Regions from separate parts of the Janthinobacterium sp. UMAB-60 genome, predicted to be linked through region 2. Evidence: predicted binding sites of a transcription regulator. Region 2 holds the regulator's gene; the other holds the start of a gene.
The links. The regulator LexA, encoded in region 2, represses DNA repair genes until DNA is damaged. The targets are predictions, from matches to a motif close to ACTGTATNNNNATACAGT.

Region 1 (10,980 bases), on a different contig from region 2:
GAGTTCCACTTCCAGCACCACGTTCAAGGCTTGATAGAACAGTTTGCGCTCGAGCGTGTTGTCGTTGTACTGCAGGAAGGTTTCCACCAGCTCTTTCGCTTCCTCGAATTGCTGCAAGGCGAGATGAATCAGCAGCTTCAATTCCAGCGTCGTCAGCTGGCCCCACGCCGTGTTTTCGTCAAACTCGATGCCGATCAGGGTGGCGATGTCGCCGTACTCGTCGAGCTCGCTGTTTTCCAGGCGCTCGAGCAGGTCTTCCAGGCTGGCATCGTCGAGCTGATGCAGGTTCAGGATGTCGGCGCGGAACAGCAGCGCCTTGTTGGTGTTGTCCCAGATTAAATCTTCGACCGGATATACTTCCGAATAGCCTGGCACGAGAATGCGGCAGGCGGTGGCGCCCAGCTGGTCGTACTCGGCCGTGTAGACTTCCTTGCCCATCTCGGCGAGGATGCCGAACAGGGTCGCCGCTTCCTCGGCATTCGAGTTTTCGCCGTGGCCGGAAAAATCCCACTCGACAAAATCGTAATCGGCCTTGGCGCTGAAGAAGCGCCACGAGACGATGCCGCTGGAATCGATGAAGTGCTCGACGAAGTTGTTTGGCTCGGTGACGGCTTCGCTGGCAAACGTCGGTTGCGGCAAGTCGTTCAAGCCTTCAAAGCTGCGGCCCTGCAGCAATTCCGTCAGGCTGCGCTCGAGCGCCACTTCCAGGCTCGGGTGCGCGCCGAACGAGGCAAACACGCCGCCCGTGCGCGGGTTCATCAGGGTGACGCACATCACCGGGTACACGCCGCCCAGCGACGCATCTTTGACCAGCACGGGAAAGCCTTGCTCTTCCAGACCTCGGATGCCGGCCAGGATACCCGGGTATTTCGCCAGCACGTCCTGCGGCACGTCGGGCAGGGCGATTTCGCCTTCGAGGATTTCGCGCTTGACGGCCCGCTCAAAAATTTCAGACAGACATTGCACCTGCGCTTCGACCAGGGTATTGCCGGCGCTCATGCCATTGCTGACGTACAGGTTTTCGATCAGGTTCGATGGGAAATACACGACCTCGCCATCGGACTGGCGCACATACGGCAGCGAGCAGATGCCGCGCTCCGCATTGCCGGAGTTGGTGTCGATCAGGTGCGAGCCGCGCAGCTCGCCATCGGGGTTGTAGATCTCCAGGCTGTACGCATCGAGGATTTCCTTCGGCAGCGCATCTTTGCGGCCCGGCTTGAACCAGCGCTCGTTCGGATAATGCACGAATGGCGCGTTGGCGATGTCCTCGCCCCAGAACGATCCGGCGTAGAAATGGTTGTTGCTGAGGCGCTCGATATACTCGCCCAGGGCCGACGCCAGCGCGCTTTCCTTGGTCGCGCCCTTGCCGTTGGTAAAGCACATGGGCGAGTGCGCATCGCGGATATGCAGCGACCACACGTTCGGAATGATGTTGCGCCACGAGGCGATTTCAATCTTGATGCCCAGGCCCGCCAGCAGGCCCGACATATTGGCGATGGTCTGTTCCAGCGGCAAATCCTTGCCGACGATATAGGTGCTGGCTTCGCCGGCCGGATTGAGCATCAGCAAGGATTGCGCATCGGCGTCCAGGTTCGCGACTTCTTCAATGACGAATTCTGGCCCCGCTTGCACCACTTTTTTCACCGTGCAACGGTCGATCGAGCGCAGGATGCCCTGGCGATCCTTGGCCGAGATATCGGCCGGCAACTCGACCTGGATCTTGAAAATCTGCTGGTAACGGTTTTCCGGATCGACAATATTGTTTTGCGACAGGCGGATATTCTCGGTGGAAATATTGCGCGTATCGCAATACAGCTTCACGAAGTACGCCGCGCAGAGTGCCGATGATGCCAAAAAATAATCGAACGGGCCAGGCGCCGAGCCATCGCCTTTGTAGCGGATGGGCTGGTCGGCGATGACGGTAAAATCGTCGAACTTGGCTTCGAGACGCAGCTTGTCGAGAAAGTTGACTTTAATTTCCATGAGGTAATCCAATACTGTGCTTATGAGTTAGGCGCTATTATCCGTGCTTTCTGCCGCAGGGCAAAGATTGTTCACTGCGGCCGTGCTAGCTGAGCAATCCCATTGCGAAGATAAGCGTTATCAACCAAAGAAGGAAAGAAGGCCGTGCCCATGCAAATTTCCATGAATGATGTGATCGCTGAGCAAGAAGTGATTGATCTCTACAAGGCCAATCACTGGTCGTCCGCAGAAAAACCAAAAGAATTGATGGCCGCGCTGCGCAATTCCCACAGCCTGGTGACGGCCCGCGCAGATGGCAAATTGATTGGCATCGGCAATGCCATTTCCGATGGCTATCTGGTTGTTTACTTCCCGCATATGCTCGTCGATCCACTGGCGCAAGGCCAGGGCGTGGGCAGGAGGATGATGGCTGCCATGCTGGAAAAATACGCGGGGTTTCACCAGCAAATGCTGACAGCGGACGGCAAGGCCATCGCGTTCTACGAATCCATGGGCTTCGTGCGCGCAGGGAAAACAGAACCCATGTGGATCTATGCAGGCGATGAGCACTGAATGGTGATGCCGACATAAAAAAACAGCGGCTGCCCGTACTGGCGCAGCCGCTGTTTTTATGTGCATAGCGCGATCAGAATTTCACCCACAGCCGTCCGAAATACGAAGCGCCGTTCAGGCCGAACTGCACGCTGTCGTACTTGAAGCCGTTGTCCGTTTCGTCCGCGTTTTGCGTGGTCGGCTTGACGTTGAAGATGTTGTTGCCGCCAAAGGTCAGCTTGGTATTTTTGTTGATGCTGTAGGTAAAGCTCAGGTCGGCCGAGGTCTTGGCCGCGTAGTGGGCGTTGGGCACGCCGGCGGCCGTGCCGCTGAAGGTGCCCAGGGTTTGCGGGCCGAAATAAATGATGCGCAGGTCCGATTCCAGCTTGCCCGTGATGTAGTCGAAGCCCAGGGTGGCTTTCGCGCGCGGGCCGCCCTGTTCGATGAACAGGCGTTCGCGCTCGGACAGCAGCACGTCTTCATAGCCTTTCAGCGAGTCAGGCGTCTTGACTTTCGTCACTTCCGTTTTGCTCAAATTCAAGGCCAGGAAGGTGTTCAGGCGGTTGCCGGCCAGCTCGCCCTTGTGCGAAGCCGTCAGGTCCAGCCCGCGCGTGCGCGTGTCGATGGAGTTGACGAAGAATTGCGCTTCGCCCACGCCCAGCAGGGCCAGGCGCGCGGCCAGGTCCGGGTAATTGTCGGCATTGAAGCGGCCCGACAGCACGATGCGGTCCTTGATCTTGATGTTGTACAAGTCGGCCGTCACGGAAATGGCTTGCGTCGGCGTCCAGGTGGTGCCGAACGTGAAGCTGGTGGATTTTTCCTCTTTCAGCTTGGGAATGCCGGCCGCGTTGGCGACGGCGCCGCCGTTCGGCGCCAGCACCACGTCGGTGGGCACGCCGCCAATGAAGTCGGTGAAGGTGGACGAGAAATACACTTGCTGCAACGACGGTGCGCGGAAGCCCGTGCTGGCCGAGCCGCGCAGCAGCACGTTGGGCGCCACTTTATAGCTGGCGGCCAGCTTGCCCGTCACGGTGGAGCCGAAATCGCTGAATTTTTCATAGCGCAGCGCGGCCTGGGTTTTCAGGCGCTCCGTCCAGTCCAGCTCCACGTCGCCATACGCGGCGATGCTGTGGCGTTTGGCCTTGGTGACGTCGCCGGGCTGGAAGCCGGGAAAGCCCTGGCTGCCCGCATTGCCGCCCATGCCCACGCCGTCGGCGTCGATGTAGGAGCCCGGTTCGCCGGCCATGATCTTGTATTCCTCGCTGCGATATTCGGCGCCGAAGGCCACGTTCATGCCGCTCATTACCGTGTCGTAAAAGCGGCTGAAATCGGCGTTGCTGGTCAGCTGCTGGAAAGAGAAGCCGCCCGCATCGTAGCTGCTGGCGCTGACGCCCTTGCCGCCGTTCATCAAGTCGAGGTTGGCGATCGAGGCATTCAGGGTATGGCTGATGTCGTAGCGCATCTTGTTGTAGCCATAAGTTTGCGAAAAGTCAGCATGCCATTCGCCGATCTGGCTGCGGTGGCCGATGGTGGCGTACTGGTCGTCGATCTTGCCGTTAATGAAGGGTACGAAACCATTCGGATACATGGCGGCTGAATTGCGCGACGGAATGTCGTCGCTGCCGATGCCGCCCCGGCCAAACGCGGCGCTCGACGCATCGCGCGTTTGCGCGCCGGCCGTGAAGTACAGCTTGCCCGTGCCGCTGGTGGCGTAGTCGCCATTCACGTACAGGGTCTTGTTCTTGGCCTTGGTGTCGCCGATGATGCGCATGCTGTCCGCGTCGGCCCGGTTCGAGCGGCCCCGGTCCAGGTATTCGCCCGTGATGGCCAGCGTGCCCTTGTCGCCCAGCGCGATGCCGCAATACGCGGAGGTCATGTAATTCTTGCCGTCGCCTGCGGAATACTGGCTGTAGCCGGCCACCGCTTCGCAGCCCAGGCTTTTCTTCAGTTCGATGTCGATCACGCCGGCAATGGCGTCCGAGCCGTACTGGGCGGCGGCGCCATCGCGCAGCACTTGCACGTTCTTGATCGCCAGCAAAGGAATCGCATTCATGTCCGTGCCCGTGTTGCCGCGGTTGCGCGCGCCGAACAGGTTGACGAGGGCCGTCGTGTGGCGCCGCTTGCCATTGACCAGCACCAGGGTCTGGTCGGAACCGAGACCGCGCAAGGCGGCTGAATCGACGAGGTCGGCCCCGTCGGCGCCCGTCTGGCGCGTGGAGTTGAACGAGGGCGAGATGTATTGCAGCGATTGCGCCAGGTCAAACTGACCGCCTTGCTCGGCGACTCTGGAAATCGGGATGATATCGACCGGCACCATGGTGTCGGTGGCGGAACTGGTGACGCGGCGCGAGCCGACCACGCTGACCGTTTGCACGGGACCGTCCGTGACGCCCGCTTCCGTGGTCTGGGCCATGGCAGCGGGACTGAAGGCGGCCAGGGCGGCGCTGCCGTACAGGCTGATGAGGACTGCTTTACGCAAGGTGGTGAGAGTCGGCACGCAGTATCTCCAAGTGGTATTGTGACTTGATTTTAGTGCCATCATTTCAGCATTCACCAGCGATACTTTGTTTTGTTATTACAAATTTGTTGTAACTGTTGTTTCCTGGTTGATTATCTTTTGGCCGTTGCCCGGCTTGCCTTGTACTGGTGCGCGATGCCCTATTCAGGTGCTGCGTTGCACCATGCCGCCCACCCAGATTGCCTGCGCGCTGTATTGCACCTCGATCAGACACGGCTGCTGCGTCACGTGGCCCTGATGCAGGCGCAGCGACTGTTGCAGATGCGCTGACAGGGCGCCCGCCGCCACGCCCGTGGCGCTGTCTTCCAGGGCCGGGTCGCGGTGGTTGAAGTTGCGCCCCTCGTATTCGCTCTCGCCCGTGCGGCAATATGCATAGCAGCCGTTGACCTGATGCAAGGCGCTCCAGTCGGCGATCAGTTCCAGGTTCGGCCGCAGCGCGCGCAGGGTGGTGCGGTCGGCCACTTCCAGCAGCAGCTTCGGGCTGCCGACGGAGGCGATGACGGGCGGCGACAGCAAGTGCATGTGCTGGCCCATGAGTTCCGACGGCACATATTTTTCCAGCATGACGGCAGGCGCCGGCTGCGGCGCCAGGCCGATGAACAGACCGGTTGCGCGGCGCACCAGCTGCAAGGCTTGTCCGCGCATGGCCGTCGTCACCGTCAAGGTTACCGGGTCGCCGGGCGCTGTCAGCAGCACATGCGCGGCCGCCAGGGTGGCGTGCAGGCACAGGGGGCTGCGCGTGTGCGGATAAAAATAGTCGAGCACGACGCTGCCGTCCGCTTGCCGGTCGATGAAGACGCAGGCGCTCACTTGCCGCTCGCGGGCGAAGGTCTGGCGCGCCGTTTCGCCGTTGTCGTCGTTTTCCACGACCAGCGCCGCATTGCCGCCACCGGGGGCGGCGCCGAAACATTTTAATAAGTGGACGATCATGGCGGTCGATGCAAAAGGTAAAACACCAGCATAAACGAAAATAGGTGCAAAGCTTCTCGATGTCTTGGCCGAATGGAGTCAAAGGCTCCGCCTATTGACGCTTTCGTGGAAATGACATATCAACAGATGATATACTTCCCGCATGCGGATCGATCCTGCCATTGATACATTGCTGGACCTGGATGGCTCCATCCTCGACCAGGATGGCGGTTATTGGATCAAGATAGAAGCCAGGCGGACGGAAGTGTCGGATGAGATTCCTCACGGCATACGCTACTCGCTGACGCTGCACGAACCGTATGGCAAACGCATCCTCGGTTACGACAATGCGCACATGGTAAAGCCGCCAAAGAAATTCAAATATGCGGGACGTATCGTGGCATACGACCATAAACACCGGCATCCGTCAGATCAGGGAGTGCCATACGAATTCAAGGATGCACAGCATCTCATCAATGATTTCTTTGCTGACGTGGACCGCGTTTTGCTGGAGGTAAAAAAGCAATGAAACCGATTTTTATTGGCATCATGCCGCAAGAGAAAATCCGCGAACGCGTGCTCGCCATCGCTCGCGGCATATATAAACCGAAGGCGGATGAGCCCAAGGTCTGGTTCACTTCGATCAAATCGCTGGCGGAAGTCCTGAGCGACGAAAACCGGGCGTTGTTGCACGTGATTCTGGAAACGCAACCGGAATCCATTTCTGCATTGGCTGAGATAACGGGCCGCAAACCGAGCAACCTGTCACGCACCTTGAAAACAATGTCCAATTACGGCATCGTGGAATTGAAACGGGAGCGAAATCAAGTTCGCCCCGTAGCCACAGCGACGGAGTTTCGCATAGTTGCTAATTGATTTGCCGGACTATCAATGTGGTCCGTCATGCGACAGGCCAAAGCCCCGCGCTGGCCGGCAGACGCTCCGTGCGCCCTTCAAAATGAACACTATCCGACTGGAACCGGCTACTTGACTCAGGATGAGTATATTATACTGTGTTTATATACAGTATTGAGGTAGATCATGTGGGGCGCAGTCTTACCCGAGTATGCTGAGTTGTATTGCCTGAGTAATTTCAGCTTCCTGCATGGCGCCTCGCATGCGGAAGAGCTGGTGGCGCGCTCTGTCCAGCTCGGTTACAAGGCGCTGGCCATCACCGACGAGTGTTCGCTGGCCGGCGTCGTGCGTGCCCATGCGGTGGCCAAGCGGGCCGGCTTTCCCCTGATTATCGGCGCGCATTTTCACTTGACGCAGGCCGACGGCGGCGCGGCCATGTCCCTGCTGGCGCTGGTGCGCGATATCGATGGTTACGGCAACTTGTCGGAACTGATCACCATGGCGCGCACGCGGGCGGCCAAGGGGCGCTATCTGCTGACGCCCGATGATTTCAGCGCGCCATCGGCGCAGTTTGCCCATTTGCGGGGGCTGCCCGGCTGCCTGATGATCTTGCTGCCCAGCTATCCGGCCCAGCCGGAAAGCGTGCGCGCGCAGGGAAAGTGGATGGCGTCCACCTTTGGCAGCGAACGCAGCTGGATCGGCCTGAGCCTGCTGCAGCGGGCACAGGACGACGCGCACCGCAGTGCCGTGCAGGACGCGGGGCAGGCGCTGGGCTTGCCCGTGGTGGCCGTCGGCCATGTGTGCATGCACGTGCGTTCACGCAAGCCCTTGCTCGACACCTTGTGCGCGATACGCGTGGGTAAACCCGTGGGCGAGTGCGGCTATGCGCTGGCGCAAAATGCGGAGCAGCATCTGCGCGCGCGCTTGCGCCTGGCCAATGTGTATCCGCCGCAAGCGCTGGCGGAAACCGTGCGCATCGCCAAACTGTGTAAATTTTCCCTCGACAGCCTGCGTTATGACTATCCCGACGAGCTGGTGCCGCACGGCCACACGCCGGCGACCTATCTGCGCGAGGAAACGTATGCGGGCGCGCGCATGCGCTTTCCGCTGGGTATTCCGGCCAACGTGCAGCAGCAGATCGAGCAGGAGCTGGAGCTGATCGCCGAGCTGTCGTATGAAGCGTACTTTCTGACCGTGTACGACATCGTGCGCTTTGCGCGTTCGCAAAACATCTTGTGCCAGGGCAGGGGCTCGGCCGCCAATTCGGCCGTCTGTTATTGCCTGCACATCACGGAAGTGGACCCGGCACGGGGCAATTGTCTGGTCGGGCGCTTCATGTCGCGCGAGCGCAACGAGCCGCCCGACATCGACGTCGATTTCGAACACCAGCGGCGCGAAGAGGTCATCCAATATATCTACGGCAAATACGGCCGCGAGCGGGCCGCGCTGGCGGCCGTGGTGATCAGCTACCGGCCCAAGAGCGCCTTGCGCGACAGCGGCCGGGCGCTGGGGATCGACCTGGCCATCGTGGAAAAAGTGGCCAAGACGCATCGCTGGTTCGACGGCAAGCACGACTTATTGAGCCGCCTGGCCGAATGCGGGCTCGACCCGGAAGCGGCATTGTCGCAGCAGTGGGCCGGCCTGGCGCAGCAGTTGCTGGGCTTTCCCCGCCACCTGTCGCAGCATCCGGGCGGCTTTGTCATCGCGCAGGGGAAATTGTCGCGCCTGGTGCCGATTGAAAACGCCAGCATGGCCGAGCGCAGCGTCATCGAGTGGGACAAGAACGATCTTGAAGAGCTGGGCTTGATGAAGGTCGACGTGCTGGCGCTGGGCATGTTGTCGGCCTTGCGCCGCGCCCTGGAACTGGTGAGTGGACGGCGCGGCGAGGAATTTCGTTTGCAGGATATTCCCGCCGAAGATCCCGCCACCTACGACATGATGTGCCAGGCCGACACCATCGGCGTGTTCCAGATCGAGTCGCGCGCGCAGATGAGCATGCTGCCCCGGCTGCGTCCCCGTGAATTCTACGACCTCGTCATCGAAGTGGCGCTGGTGCGTCCCGGTCCCATCCAGGGCGGCATGGTGCATCCGTATCTGCAGCGGCGCCAGCAGAAAGAACCGGTCGAGTATCCGAAGGGCCTGGAAAAGGCGCTGGGGCGTACCCTGGGCATTCCGATTTTCCAGGAGCAAGTGATGCAGGTGGCCATCATCGCCGCCGATTTCACGCCTGGCGAAGCGGATCAGTTGCGGCGCGCCATGGCGGCCTGGAAGCGCAAGGGCGGCATGAACAATTACCATGACCGCATCGTCGATGCCATGGTCGACAATGGCTACGAGAAAGTATTTGCCGAGGCCATCTTCAGCCAGATCGAAGGCTTTGGCGAATATGGTTTTCCCGAGTCGCACGCGGCCAGTTTCGCGCTGCTGACGTATGCCAGTTCCTGGCTGAAATGCCACGAACCGGCCGCCTTCCTGTGCGCCTTGCTCAACAGCCAGCCCATGGGCTTTTACAGTCCCTCGCAACTGGTGCAGGATGGCCGCCGGCATGGCGTGCAAGTGCTGCCCGTCGACGTGGCCGTCAGCGGCTGGGAGGCGGGACTGGAGGAACAGGACGGGCAGGGTGATGCACCGGCCGTGCGCCTGGGCTTGAACAGCCTGTTCGGCATGCGCGCGGAAGCGGCCCAACGCATCGAGGATGCGCGCGCCATCGCCGCCTTCGTCGACGTGGCCGACCTGGCCCGGCGTGGCGGCCTGGACCGCCATGATTTGCAGGTGCTGGCCGCCGGCAATGCCCTGCATGCGCTGGCCGGCCACCGGCGCGCGGCGCTGTGGCAGGCGGCCGGCGCCGTGCCCGACAGGGATTTATTGCGCGCCACCACGCCAGAGGAAGACTTGCCCGTGCTGGCCGCGCCCACGGAAGGGGAGGGCATCGTCAGCGATTACCGCGCGCAAGGCCTGACCCTGGGCCGCCACCCGCTGGCGCTGCTGCGCGCACAGTTGCTGGAGGAACGCTTTCTGCCCGCCGCGACGCTGGCCAGCTACACGCATGGCCAGCTGGCGCGCGCCTGCGGCATCGTCACCGTGCGCCAGCGGCCGGGCACGGCCAAGGGCGTCATCTTCATGACCCTGGAAGACGAGACGGGCACCGTCAACGTCATCGTCTGGCCCGACCTGGTGGAAAGCCAGCGGCGCGAAGTGCTGAGCGCGCCGCTGCTGGGCGTGTACGGCGTGTGGCAAAGGGAGGGCATCGTGCGCAACCTGGTGGCCAAGCGCCTGGTCGACATGTCGCATCTGCTGGGGCGCTTGCGCACCAGCAGCCGCGATTTTTGTTGAGAGTTGCCGGCGGGGAGGAGGGCATGGCATTATTTGAATATGACAACATTACCCGAACCGACACTGCGTCCTGCCCTGGTCGCCGACGCGCCCGCCATCGTCGCCCTGATCGACGACCTGATACCCTTTCTGACCCTGCACCCCGATGGCGCGGGGGCGGAAAAGTTTATCGAACACTGCCGCCAGCCGGCCATCGAAAACTATCTGTCGCTGCCCAATTACGCCTACCAGCTCGCGCATATCGACGGCGAACTGGCCGGCGTGGTGGCCATGCGCGACAACACGCATCTGTTCCACATGTTCGTGCCGCGTGCCCTGCACCGGCGCGGCATGGCACGCCGTTTGTGGCAGGCAGCCCGCGATGCGTCGCTGGCCAGGGGCGGCGTGACGGCGTTTACCGTCAACTCCTCGGCCTACGCCTTGCCCCTGTATGAAAGCCTGGGCTTTGTCGCCACGGGACCGAAGGTGGAGACGGGCGGCATCGCGTTTGTGCCGATGCGCATGGAATTGTAAAAATTAACCCAACGGCAAGGACTGGGGTCGTACCCTGAGGGTACGACCCCGGCATTTGCTTTTGGGTGATAGTGATTACCAGCGCACGATCTTGCCCGGATTCATGAGGTTCTTCGGGTCCAGCGCGTGTTTCACGGCGCGCATGGTGTCGATGGCGCCCTCTCCATGTTCTTCCACCAGGAAAGCCATCTTGTGCATGCCCACGCCATGTTCTCCCGTGCAGGTGCCGTCCATGCCGATGGCGCGCGTGACCATGTCGCTGTTGACCTTTTCCGCGCGGGCGATGTCGGCCGGATCGTCAGGGTCGACCAGCATCTGCACGTGGAAATTGCCGTCGC
Region 2 (10,980 bases):
TTTGGTTCTTTCCTCACCGTCGCCGGCGTGATGAAGGCCCGAAAATCCTCACTTCACTGAAACGCACTCGACTGAAAATCACGCATGGGCTTGTTCTCGAAACTGTTTAAAAACAAGCAAGAATCCTCTGGCGAAGACAGCGGCTTTTATGTCCCTGGCGAAGCACAGTCGCCGACCCGCAAACGCGCCGCCAACACCTCCGGTGGTGGCGGATCGCGCCGTGGCGGCAAGGAAGCGCCGGACCCGGTCTTGCCTGAAAAAAAGCGCGCCCGCCGCCGCCTGGTCGGTGCCATCGCCCTGGCCCTGGGTGTGGCTGTCGGCTTGCCGATGCTGCTCGATTCCGAGCCGAAAGCGCCATTCAACGATATCGCCATCGACATTCCGTCGAAAGAAAAGGCCGCCGCGCCTGCGCCTGCGCCCGTGCCGGCCGTGCCCGCTCAGGCGGCAGCGCACAATGGCCTGGACCAGTCCGAGGAAATCATCGACGCGCCCCTGCCGCCTGCGGCCAAACCCACGCCGGCACCAGCAGCGGCACCGGCCCCCGTGCTGGCCGCCGTCCAGCCTGCGCCGGTCAAGCCGGCCTATGTGGAACCGAAACCCGAGCCCAAGCCTGAGCCCAAGCCTGTCAAGGTGGAGCCGAAGCCTGAGCCGAAACATGAAGCCAAGCCGGAACCGAAGCACGAGGTCAAGGTGGAATCGAAGCCTGAACCCAAGCATGAGGTAAAACCGGAAGCCAAGCCTGAACCGAAGCCTGCCAAGCCGGCGCAATCGGCCGACGATGCCGCGCGCGCCATGGCGATTCTGGAAGGCAAGCCACTCGATAAGCCGCAAGAGAAAGCGCAAGAGAAAGCGCAAGACAAGGCACACGACGCCGGCAGCGGCAAGTTCGTGGTGCAGGTGGCGGCTCTGGCGACGCAGGACAAGGTCGATGAATTGCAGGACAAGCTGCGCGAAGCGGGCATCAAGTCCTATACGCAGAAAGTCTCCAGCCCGTCGGGCGAGCGCATCCGCGTGCGCGTGGGCCCGTTCGGCAGTCGCGAAGACGCCGAAAAGACCCGCGCCAAGCTGCAAAAGCTGGGCCTGGGCGGCAGCCTGGTGCCGGCTTGATGTTGCAAGGCTGAACGGGCGTGACGATCTTCGATTACCTGGTGCTGTTCGTGCTGGTGACGTCCGTGCTGATCAGCATGATGCGTGGCCTGGTCAAGGAAATACTGTCATTGGTCAGCTGGATCGTGGCTTTCGTCATCGCCAACGCGTATGGCGCCACTCTGGCGAAATTCCTGCCGGAAGCCGTGCCGGGCGAAGCCGTCCGCCTGTTGCTGGCCTTCGTGGTGCTGTTCATCGGCGTGCGCATTTTGATGGGATTGCTGTCCATGACGGTCGACGCACTGGTCAAGGTGACGGGCCTGAGCCTGGCCGACCGCACCTTGGGCAGCCTGTTCGGCGTGGCGCGGGGGCTGGTGATCGTGCTGACCGCCGTCATCTTGTGCGGCATGACGTCCATACCGCAGCAGCCATTCTGGAAAAACGCGCTGCTCAGTCCGTTCGCGGAGCAGGGCGCGCGCGCCATCAAGCCTTATCTGCCTGCCGCTTACGCGCAGCATGTGAAATTTTGAATTTTTTTAAAATCAGTAGCACAGTTTAGGAGCACACCATGTGTGGCATCGTCGGCGTCGTTTCCCATCAACCTGTCAATCAATTGCTCTATGATGCATTGTTGCTCTTGCAACATCGCGGTCAGGACGCGGCAGGGATTGCGACCAATCACAGCAGTATGTTTTCCATGCACAAAGCCAATGGCCTCGTGCGTGACGTCTTCCGTACGCGCAACATGCGTTCGCTGCAAGGCACGACGGGCATCGGCCATTGCCGCTATCCGACGGCCGGTTCGTCGAGCGAAGAGGAAGCACAACCGTTTTATGTGAATGCGCCGTTCGGCATTACCCTGGCGCACAATGGCAACCTGACCAACTGGGAACAGTTGAAGCAGGAAATGTTCAAAAATGACCGCCGCCACATCAATACCGATTCCGATTCGGAAGTGCTGCTCAATGTGCTGGCGCATGAAATCCAGGAAGCGACGACGGGCCTGAATCTGGACCCGGAAGCCATCTTCAAGGCCATCACCGTGCTGAATCGCCGCGTCAAGGGCGGCTACGCCGCCGTGGCGCAAATCGCCGGCGTGGGCTTGCTGGCCTTCCGCGACCCGCACGGCATCCGTCCGTTGTGCCTGGGCATCAATGAAACGGAGCAAGGCCCCGAATACCTGATCGCCTCCGAATCCGTGGCCCTGGAAGGCATGGGCTTCCGCTTCGTGCGCGACATCGGTCCCGGCGAAGCCGTCTTCATCGATGCCGACAAGAAATTGCACAGCGCCCAGTGCGCCGACAACGCCAGCCTGAATCCGTGCGTGTTCGAATTCGTCTACCTGGCCCGTCCCGACTCCGTCATCGACGGCGCCTCCGTGTACGCCACGCGCCTGAAAATGGGCGAATACCTGGCTGAAAAGATCCGTGCCGAATTGCCGGACGTGCATATCGACGTGGTCATGCCGATTCCCGATTCCTCGCGTCCTGCCGCCATCCAGCTGGCACTGGCGCTGAACCTGGAATACCGCGAAGGCTTCATCAAGAACCGCTACATCGGCCGCACCTTCATCATGCCGGGCCAGGCGGCGCGCAAGAAATCCGTGCGCCAGAAGCTCAACGCGATTCCGTCCGAATTCAAGGATAAAGTGGTGTTGCTGGTCGACGATTCCATCGTGCGCGGCACGACCAGCCGTGAAATCGTGCAGATGGCACGCGAAGCGGGCGCGACGAAAGTCATCTTCGCCTCGGCCGCGCCACCGGTGATTTACCCGAACGTGTACGGCATCGACATGCCGACGCGCGATGAGCTGATCGCCTATGGCCGCACGACGGAAGAAGTGTGCCGTGAAATCACGGCCGACTATCTGGTGTACCAGGATATCGGCGCGTTGAAGCAGGCGATCGCCGACGTCAATCCTGCCCTGGTCAATTTCGAGGCGTCGTGCTTCGATGGCGTGTACGTGACGGGCGACGTGTCGCAGGAATATCTGGACCGCCTGGAATATGCGCGCCACCATCCGAAGGCGGCAGCGCCCGAAGATACGCCACGTTCCCAGCTGAACCTGAACCTGGCGACGACAGAAGCATAAGTAACCTGCCCGGCCGATGCCGGGCTTTTTTTCGGGGTCAGACCTTCAGGGGAATGCGCGCCAGTGGTGCGCATTCCGATCCCGCAGGGACTGACCCCAGCATTTGCCTTGGGGTTAAGCGGCAAATCGAATATCCGGAACTTCCACCATGACCACCAAAAAAAACTACGGCTTTACCACCACCATCCTGCATAACGACCGCCGCAAGGGTATCGAGCATGGCTCGCTGCACAAGCCTGTGCACACCTCCGTCGCGTTCGGCTACAGCGACGCACGCCAGCTCGCTTCCGTGTTCCAGGGCAAGGAGCCGGGCTTTCGCTATGGCCGCCAGGGCAATCCCACCGTGTCCGCGCTGGAAGACAAGGTCAACCAGATGGAAGACGGCGTGGCGACCCTGTGCTTCGCCACCGGCATGGGCGCCATCGGCGCCGTGGTGCAGTCGCTGCTGCGCGCGGGCGACCATGTCGTGTCGTCGGCCTTTTTGTTTGGCAACACCAACAGCCTGTGGCAAACGGTGACGGGGCAGGGCATCGCCGTCTCCTTCGTCGACGCCACCGAGGTGGCCAATGTGGCGGCCGCCATCACGCCGGCCACGCGCATCGTGTTTGTTGAGACCATCGCCAATCCGCGCACGCAGATCGCCGACCTGAAAAAGATCGGTGACTTGTGCCGCGAGAAGGGCATCCTGTACATCGTCGACAACACCATGACGACGCCTTACCTGTTCCGCCCGAAAGCGGTGGGCGCGGGGCTGGTGGTCAATGCGCTGACGAAATCCATCGGCGGCCACGGCAATGCGCTGGGGGGCAGCTTGACGGACACGGGCGTGTTCGACTGGACGCGCTACCCGAACATTTTCGACAATTATAAAAAAGCGGCGCCAGCCCAGTGGGGCATCGCGCAAATCCGCGCCAAGGCCTTGCGCGATTTCGGCGCATCGCTGGGGCCGGAAGCGGCGCACCATATCGCCGTCGGCGCGGAAACCATGGCCTTGCGCATGGACCGTACCTGCTCGAACGCCCTGGCGCTGGCCAGCATGCTTGCCGCCGACCCGCGCGTCGCGGCCGTGCATTACCCGGGCTTGCCCTCGCACCCGCAGCACGCGCTGGCGACGGACTTGTTCCGCAGCTATGGCTCGCTGTTCAGCTTTGAATTAAAAGAGGGCATCGATTGCTTCGATTTCCTCAATCGCCTCAATCTTGCTATTCCAGCGAGCAACCTCGGTGATACGCGCACCCTGGTCATTCCTGTCGCCCACACGATCTTTTATGAGATGGGTGCCGAGCGCCGTGCCAGCATGGGCATTGCCGAGTCACTGATCCGCGTGTCGGTTGGTATCGAGGACGAGGTTGATTTGCTCGAGGATTTTAGCAACGCGCTGGAGGCATAAAACGCCAGGGCAATAAAAAAGGGCCGCAACAGTCATGCTGTTGCGGCCCTTTTTACCTGCGGTGGTTTAATGCCAGCTGCGCATCAAGCCTACCGCTAAACCTTCCAGAGCAAACTCATCTTCCGGCGACACGGTGATGACCTTGAAGTCGGGGTTTTCCGGCAGCAGTTCGATGACGGAACCCGTCTTCTTGTAGCGCTTGACGGTGACTTCGTCGCCGATGCGGGCGACGACGATCTGGCCGTTCTTGGCGCTGTCGACCTTCTTCACGGCCAATAAGTCGCCATCCATGATGCCGGCGTCGCGCATGGACCAGCCGCGCACCTTCAGCAGGAAGTCGGGCTTGGCCGAGAACAGGGCCGGGTCGACGTTGTAGCTTGCCTCCAGGTTTTCCTGTGCCAGGATGGGCGAGCCTGCCGCCACCCGGCCGATCAGGGGCAGCGACATCAGCAGTGCCGCCGGCACTTTCGATGCCTGCGCTTCGGCCGCCGCGCCGATCAGGCGGATGCCGCGCGAGGTACCGGGCGAAATCTCGATCGCGCCCTTGCGGGCCAGGGCCTGCAAATGCTCTTCGGCCGCATTGGCCGATTTGAAACCCAGTTCATTGGCGATTTCGGCACGGGTGGGAGGAAAACCCGTGTTTTCAATCGCGTCCTTGATCAGGTTCAGGATTTGTTCTTGTCGTGCTGTCAGCTTGATCATGAGCGGTGGGTGCATACTAAAATGCTGTCTATATGAACAGTCTGTATTTTTGTACAGTATCGCCCACTATGCAAGGGGATTTCCGTCATTTGCGCGAATTTCGTGCGAAATACCGGAATGGGCAGGAAAAAACGCCTGACCTGCCCCGTGCGCGGGCCGCTTGTTGAAGGAATGATTGAAACGTTTGCAAAAGGCGGTTATAATCTTCGGCTGACCTTCCCACACCCGTCTTGACGCCGGGGTGGGCGATTATCAATCCGACCTGAAGGAGTTTGCATGCGTCATTATGAAATAGTCTTTATCGTCCATCCGGACCAAAGCGAGCAAGTGCCCGCGATGATCGAACGCTACAAAGCCAGCGTAACCACCCGCGGCGGTTCGGTTCACCGCGTGGAAGATTGGGGCCGCCGTCAAATGGCTTACTCGATCCAAAAGCTGCCTAAAGCACACTACATCTGCCTGAACATCGAATGCGACAACGAGACCCTGGTCGAGTTGGAAACAGCATTCAAATTCAATGATGCCGTGTTGCGTCACCTGACCGTTAAAATGAAGAAAGCTGAAACAGCTCCTTCGCCGATGATGAAATCGGTACAACGCGAAGACGCGGCCAAAAGCCACCGCACCGAAGCACCAGCAGCCGCTCCAGTCGCAGCCGCAGCTTAATTCTTGACCAGGATCGTGCGCTGAACCAGCTACAAGTTACCGCCATCATTGCCGAGCGCGAAATATTGCGCTATACCCCGGCAGGGCTGCCGATTGTGAATGCAGTATTGCAACACAGTTCGCAGCAGATGGAAGCAGGGATTGCCCGTTTGACCGAGTTTGATGTTGCCGCGCTAGCCGCTGGCGAAATCTCAGGCCGGTTCAGCCAGGCAAGCTTGGGTGGGGTGTATCAGTTCACGGGTTTCCTGGCCAGGAAGAGCCGCAACAGCAAGAGTTTGGTGTTTCACATCATTGATTTTAGTGCAGTCAATTCTGACTAGCGCATTTTAGATACAGGAGCCTGACATGGCATTCGGTAAAAAGTTCGACAAAAATAAGCTCAAGCTTAAAGAAAAACGCAAACAGCAAAACCCTTTGTTCAAACGCAAGAAGTTCTGCCGCTTCACTGCAGCTCACGTTGAGCAAGTCGACTACAAAGACGTCGACACGCTGAAAGACTTCGTCCAGGAAAACGGCAAGATCATGCCAGCACGCCTGACCGGTACCAAAGCGCACTACCAGCGCCAAGTCGACACCGCAATCAAGCGCGCTCGCTTCCTCGCGCTGCTGCCATACACCGATCTGCACCACGCTTAATCGGTCAGATATTCCTGGAGAAGAACTATGCAAATCATTCTGTTAGAAAAAGTTGTTAACGTCGGTAACCTCGGCGAAGTCGTCAAAGTCAAAGACGGTTACGCACGTAACTTCCTGATCCCGCAACGCCTGGCACGTCGTGCCACGGCAACCGCTGTGGCTGAATTCGAAGTCAAGCGCGCCGAACTGGAAAAAGCTGCTGCCGCCAAACTGGCCGCATCGCAAGCCCAGGGCGAAAAACTGAGCGGCCTGACCGTTCAAGTTGCTCAAAAAGCTGGTGTTGATGGCCGTCTGTTCGGTTCCGTCACCAACTTCGACATCGCTGAAGCGCTGACCAAGCAAGGTTTTGCTGTTGAAAAAGCACAAATCCGCATGCCTACCGGCCCGCTGAAGATCGTTGGCGAGCACAACGTTTCGGTTGCTCTGCACACCGACGTGGTTGTGGAAGTTGTTATCGCTGTCGTACCAGACGCGAACGCGTAATCGTCTGCGGGCCTGGCCCGCAAGCATTGCCGCACTATGAAAAGCCGGGTTCGCCCGGCTTTTTTGTGGCCTTTTTTTCGCTCAATTTCAGCCCTTTATTTTTGCCAGCACGCCGAAGCGGGTATAATTCGCGCCATGAACGCCCCCTCTGATCCGCAACTGGATTCCCTCCGTATTCCGCCGCATTCGATCGAAGCAGAACAATCCGTTATCGGTGGTCTGTTGCGCGACAATGCAGCGTATGACCGCATCGCCGACTTCATGCATGCGGAGGATTTCTATCGCTATGACCATCGCATCATCTTCGAGCAAATCGTCAAGATGATTAACGGCTCCAGGCCCGCCGATGTCATTACTGTTTTTGAAACCCTGACCCAGCTCGGCAAGGCCGATGATGTGGGCGGACTCGCTTACCTGAACGCCATGGCGCAAAACACGCCATCGGCCGCGAACATCCGGCGTTATGCCGAGATCGTGCGCGACCGCGGCGTGCTGCGCAAACTCATCACCGTCGCCGACGATATCTCCGGCACGGCCTTCAGCCCGCAAGGCAAGGAAGTCAAGCAGATGCTTGACGAGGCCGAATCGAAGATTTTCGCCATCGCCGAAGAAGGCGCGCGCGGCGCCCAGGGCTGGACCGCCATCCAGCCCCTGCTGACGCAGGTGGTCGAGCGTATCGACGAGCTGTACAGCCGCGACAACCAGAGTGAAATCACGGGCGTGCCCACTGGTTTCATTGACCTCGACCGCATGACCTCCGGTCTGCAGCCGGGCGACCTGGTGATCGTGGCGGGCCGTCCTTCGATGGGCAAGACGGCGTTTTCCGTCAACATCGGCGAAAACGTGGCCATCGACAGCGGCTTGCCCGTGGCCGTGTTCTCGATGGAGATGGGCGGCGCCCAGCTGGCCATGCGTATGCTCGGTTCCGTCGGCCAGCTCGACCAGCACCGTCTGCGCACGGGCCGCCTGAACGACGAAGACTGGCCACGCCTGACGAATGCGATTCAAAAGATGAACGACGCGCAGTTGTACATCGATGAAACGCCGGCCTTGAATTCGATCGAATTGCGCGCCCGCTCGCGCCGTTTGTCGCGTCAATGCGGCAAGCTGGGCCTGATCATCGTCGATTACTTGCAACTGATGTCGGCCAATAGCCCGGGCGACAACCGCGCCACGGAGATTTCCGAGATTTCGCGGGGCTTGAAAGGCCTGGCGAAAGAACTCGGTTGCCCCGTGATTGCGTTGTCGCAGCTGAACCGCTCGCTGGAACAGCGCCCGAACAAGCGTCCCGTGATGTCGGACTTGCGCGAATCGGGCGCTATTGAGCAGGATGCCGACGTGATCCTGTTCATTTACCGTGACGAGGTGTATAACCCCGACTCGCCAGACAAGGGAACGGCCGAAATCATCATCGGTAAACAACGTAACGGTCCGATCGGCAGCATCCGCCTCACCTTCATGGGGCAGTACACCAAATTTGGCAATTACAGTGGTGGCCTGGCGCTTTACCAAGGCGACTAAGACTCAGCAGCACTGATATTCCATTGGCCGCCCCCTCATACGGGGCGGCTTTCTGTAGTAAATAACACGACTCAATGCTTAACGGAGAATGACATGTTTGGACGCTTGATGCCCACTGAGGGCAAGTTTTTTGAATTGTTTAACCAGCACGCGGAACTGTGCGTCAAGGGCGCTAAAGAAATGCTCGGCCTGATGACCAATTTCGATGACCTGGAAAACCGCGTGCATGCGATCGAAAGCATCGAGAAACAGGCGGACAAAGTCACCTACGCCACCGTGGAAATGCTGCACAAGACCTTCATCACGCCGATCGACCGCGACGACATCCATCAGCTGATCACGCGCCAGGACGACATCCTCGACCTGCTGGAAGATGCGGCGCAAACCGTTTCGCTGTACGACCTGAAAGCCGTCACGCCGGAAGCCAAGCGCCTGGCCGAACTGGTGCTGGCCTGTACCGAAAAGGTGCGCGACGCCGTCGCCATGCTGCACAACATGGACAACTCGCGCAAGATCGTCGCCATCTGCGAAGAGATCGACCGCCTGGAATCGGACGCCGATCACGTGATGCGCGCCGCCATGTCCAAACTGTTCCGCGACGAACCGGACGTGCGCAACCTGATCAAGCTGAAAGCGATCTACGAAATTCTGGAAACCGTGACCGACCGTTGCGAAGATGTGTCCAATATTATCGAAGGCATCATCGTCGAAAACGCGTAAGCGTTGGGCCTGTCCTGAACCAGAATCAGAAAAGAAACTACAATGACCATACAAATCAGCATCTACGTGCTAGGCCTGTTGATCGCCCTCGCGCTGCTGTTTGACTTCATGAACGGCTTCCACGATGCCGCCAACGCGATCGCCACGGTGGTCTCGACGGGCGTATTGAAACCGCAGACCGCGGTTGCCATGGCCGCCACGTTCAACTTCGTCGCCATCTTCGTGTTCCACCAGCTGACCGTGGCCGCCACCGTGGGAAAAGGAACCATTGACCCGACGGTGATCGACCAGTACGTGATCTTCGGCGCGCTGATGGGCGCCATCTTCTGGAATTTGTTTACCTGGTACTACGGCATTCCATCGTCGTCCTCGCACGCCCTGATCGGCGGCCTGGTGGGCGCCGCCGTCGCCAAGTCGGGCACGGGCGCGCTGGTCGCGGCCGGCCTGTGGAAAACCGTCGCCTTCATCGTCATCGCACCCGTGCTGGGCTTTGTGTTCGGCTCCATCATGATGCTGCTGGTGTCGTGGATCTTCGTGCGCTCCACGCCGCGCAAGGTCGATAAATGGTTCCGCCGTTTGCAACTGGCATCGGCGGCCGCCTACAGCCTGGGCCACGGCGGCAATGATGCGCAAAAGACCATCGGCATCATCTGGATGCTGCTGATCGCCGCCGGCTACTCGAACGTGGCCGACGAGATGCCGCCGCTGTGGGTCATCATCTCGTGCTACACGGCGATCAGCTTCGGTACGCTGTTCGGCGGCTGGCGCATCGTCAAGACCATGGGCCAGAAGATCACCAAGTTGAAACCCGTCGGCGGCTTCTGCGCCGAAACGGGCGGCGCCATCACCCTGTTCGTCTCGACGGCGCTGGGCATTCCCGTGTCGACCACGCACACCATCACGGGCGCCATCGTCGGCGTCGGCTCGGCACAAAAAATGTCGGCCGTGCGCTGGGGTGTCGCGGGTAACATCGTCTGGGCCTGGATCTTTACGATTCCCGCTTCCGCGTTTGTTGCCGCAGTCGCCTGGTGGATTGGTCACCACATCATGTAAGGCGGCCTTGGGCCAACTGGACGCATGTGTGAAAAAGGGAACCAAAAGGTTCCCTTTTTTTATGCCCCGGCCAGTTCCACCGTCAGTCCCTCGCAGGCGAGGAACACTTGCAAGCCATCCAGGCGGCGCGCATAGCGGCCCATCACGTCGGCAAACACGGCTTCGAGCTGCTCGTCGCTGCGGGTCGGCTCGTGGTGGGTGCAGTACAGGCGCCGCGCACCGCAGCGCAGGGCCAGGTCGAAGGCGGCGTCGAAGGTGCCGTGGCCCCAGCCCTGCTTGGCCGGGTATTCCTCGCGCGTGTACGAGCAATCCATGATCAGCGCATCGACGCCGGCGACTACCGCGTCGATGCCGGCCTGGCGCTGCACATTGCGCTCGGCGCAGGCCGCATGCTCGGCATGGCCCGGCGGATGCAGGTTGTAGAACGGTTCATGGTCGCCGCTGAAAAACAGCGAAGCGCCGCCGCAGTCGATGCGGTAGCCCAGGTTGACCACCGGATGGTTCATTTCCGCGCCGCGCACGCATGCATCTCCCACCTCGACGGTTTCGCCGGGCGCCAGGGTGCGGTATTCGATGCTGGCCGCCATGGCCGCTTCGCTGACGGGAAAATAGCTGCCTTGCAGTTGCACCG

Region 1: the regulator LexA is predicted to act here: its motif matches at 6,952-6,969, upstream of K0F86_RS25190 (error-prone DNA polymerase).

What each region holds. Positions count from the first base shown of each region.
Region 1 covers NZ_LT607503.1:46,195-57,174, reverse strand. Annotated here, with positions in the region: gene K0F86_RS25220 (OsmC domain/YcaO domain-containing protein) at 1-1,983, opposite strand, end outside; gene K0F86_RS25215 (GNAT family N-acetyltransferase) at 2,146-2,535, shown strand; gene K0F86_RS25210 (TonB-dependent receptor plug domain-containing protein) at 2,609-5,053, opposite strand; gene K0F86_RS25205 (PhzF family phenazine biosynthesis protein) at 5,177-5,962, opposite strand; gene K0F86_RS25200 (DUF6516 family protein) at 6,105-6,470, shown strand; gene K0F86_RS25195 (transcriptional regulator) at 6,467-6,817, shown strand; gene K0F86_RS25190 (error-prone DNA polymerase) at 6,983-10,129, shown strand; gene K0F86_RS25185 (GNAT family N-acetyltransferase) at 10,169-10,642, shown strand; gene K0F86_RS25180 (FAD-binding oxidoreductase) at 10,718-10,980, opposite strand, start outside.
Region 2 covers NZ_LT607484.1:344,078-355,057, reverse strand. Annotated here, with positions in the region: gene folC (bifunctional tetrahydrofolate synthase/dihydrofolate synthase) at 1-60, shown strand, start outside; gene K0F86_RS07495 (SPOR domain-containing protein) at 85-1,107, shown strand; gene K0F86_RS07490 (CvpA family protein) at 1,128-1,616, shown strand; gene purF (amidophosphoribosyltransferase) at 1,655-3,178, shown strand; gene K0F86_RS07480 (cystathionine gamma-synthase family protein) at 3,327-4,568, shown strand; gene lexA (transcriptional repressor LexA) at 4,635-5,270, opposite strand; gene rpsF (30S ribosomal protein S6) at 5,547-5,936, shown strand; gene priB (primosomal replication protein N) at 5,957-6,256, shown strand; gene rpsR (30S ribosomal protein S18) at 6,282-6,572, shown strand; gene rplI (50S ribosomal protein L9) at 6,600-7,055, shown strand; gene K0F86_RS07450 (replicative DNA helicase) at 7,191-8,576, shown strand; gene K0F86_RS07445 (DUF47 domain-containing protein) at 8,670-9,296, shown strand; gene K0F86_RS07440 (inorganic phosphate transporter) at 9,339-10,349, shown strand; gene K0F86_RS07435 (MBL fold metallo-hydrolase) at 10,409-10,980, opposite strand, start outside.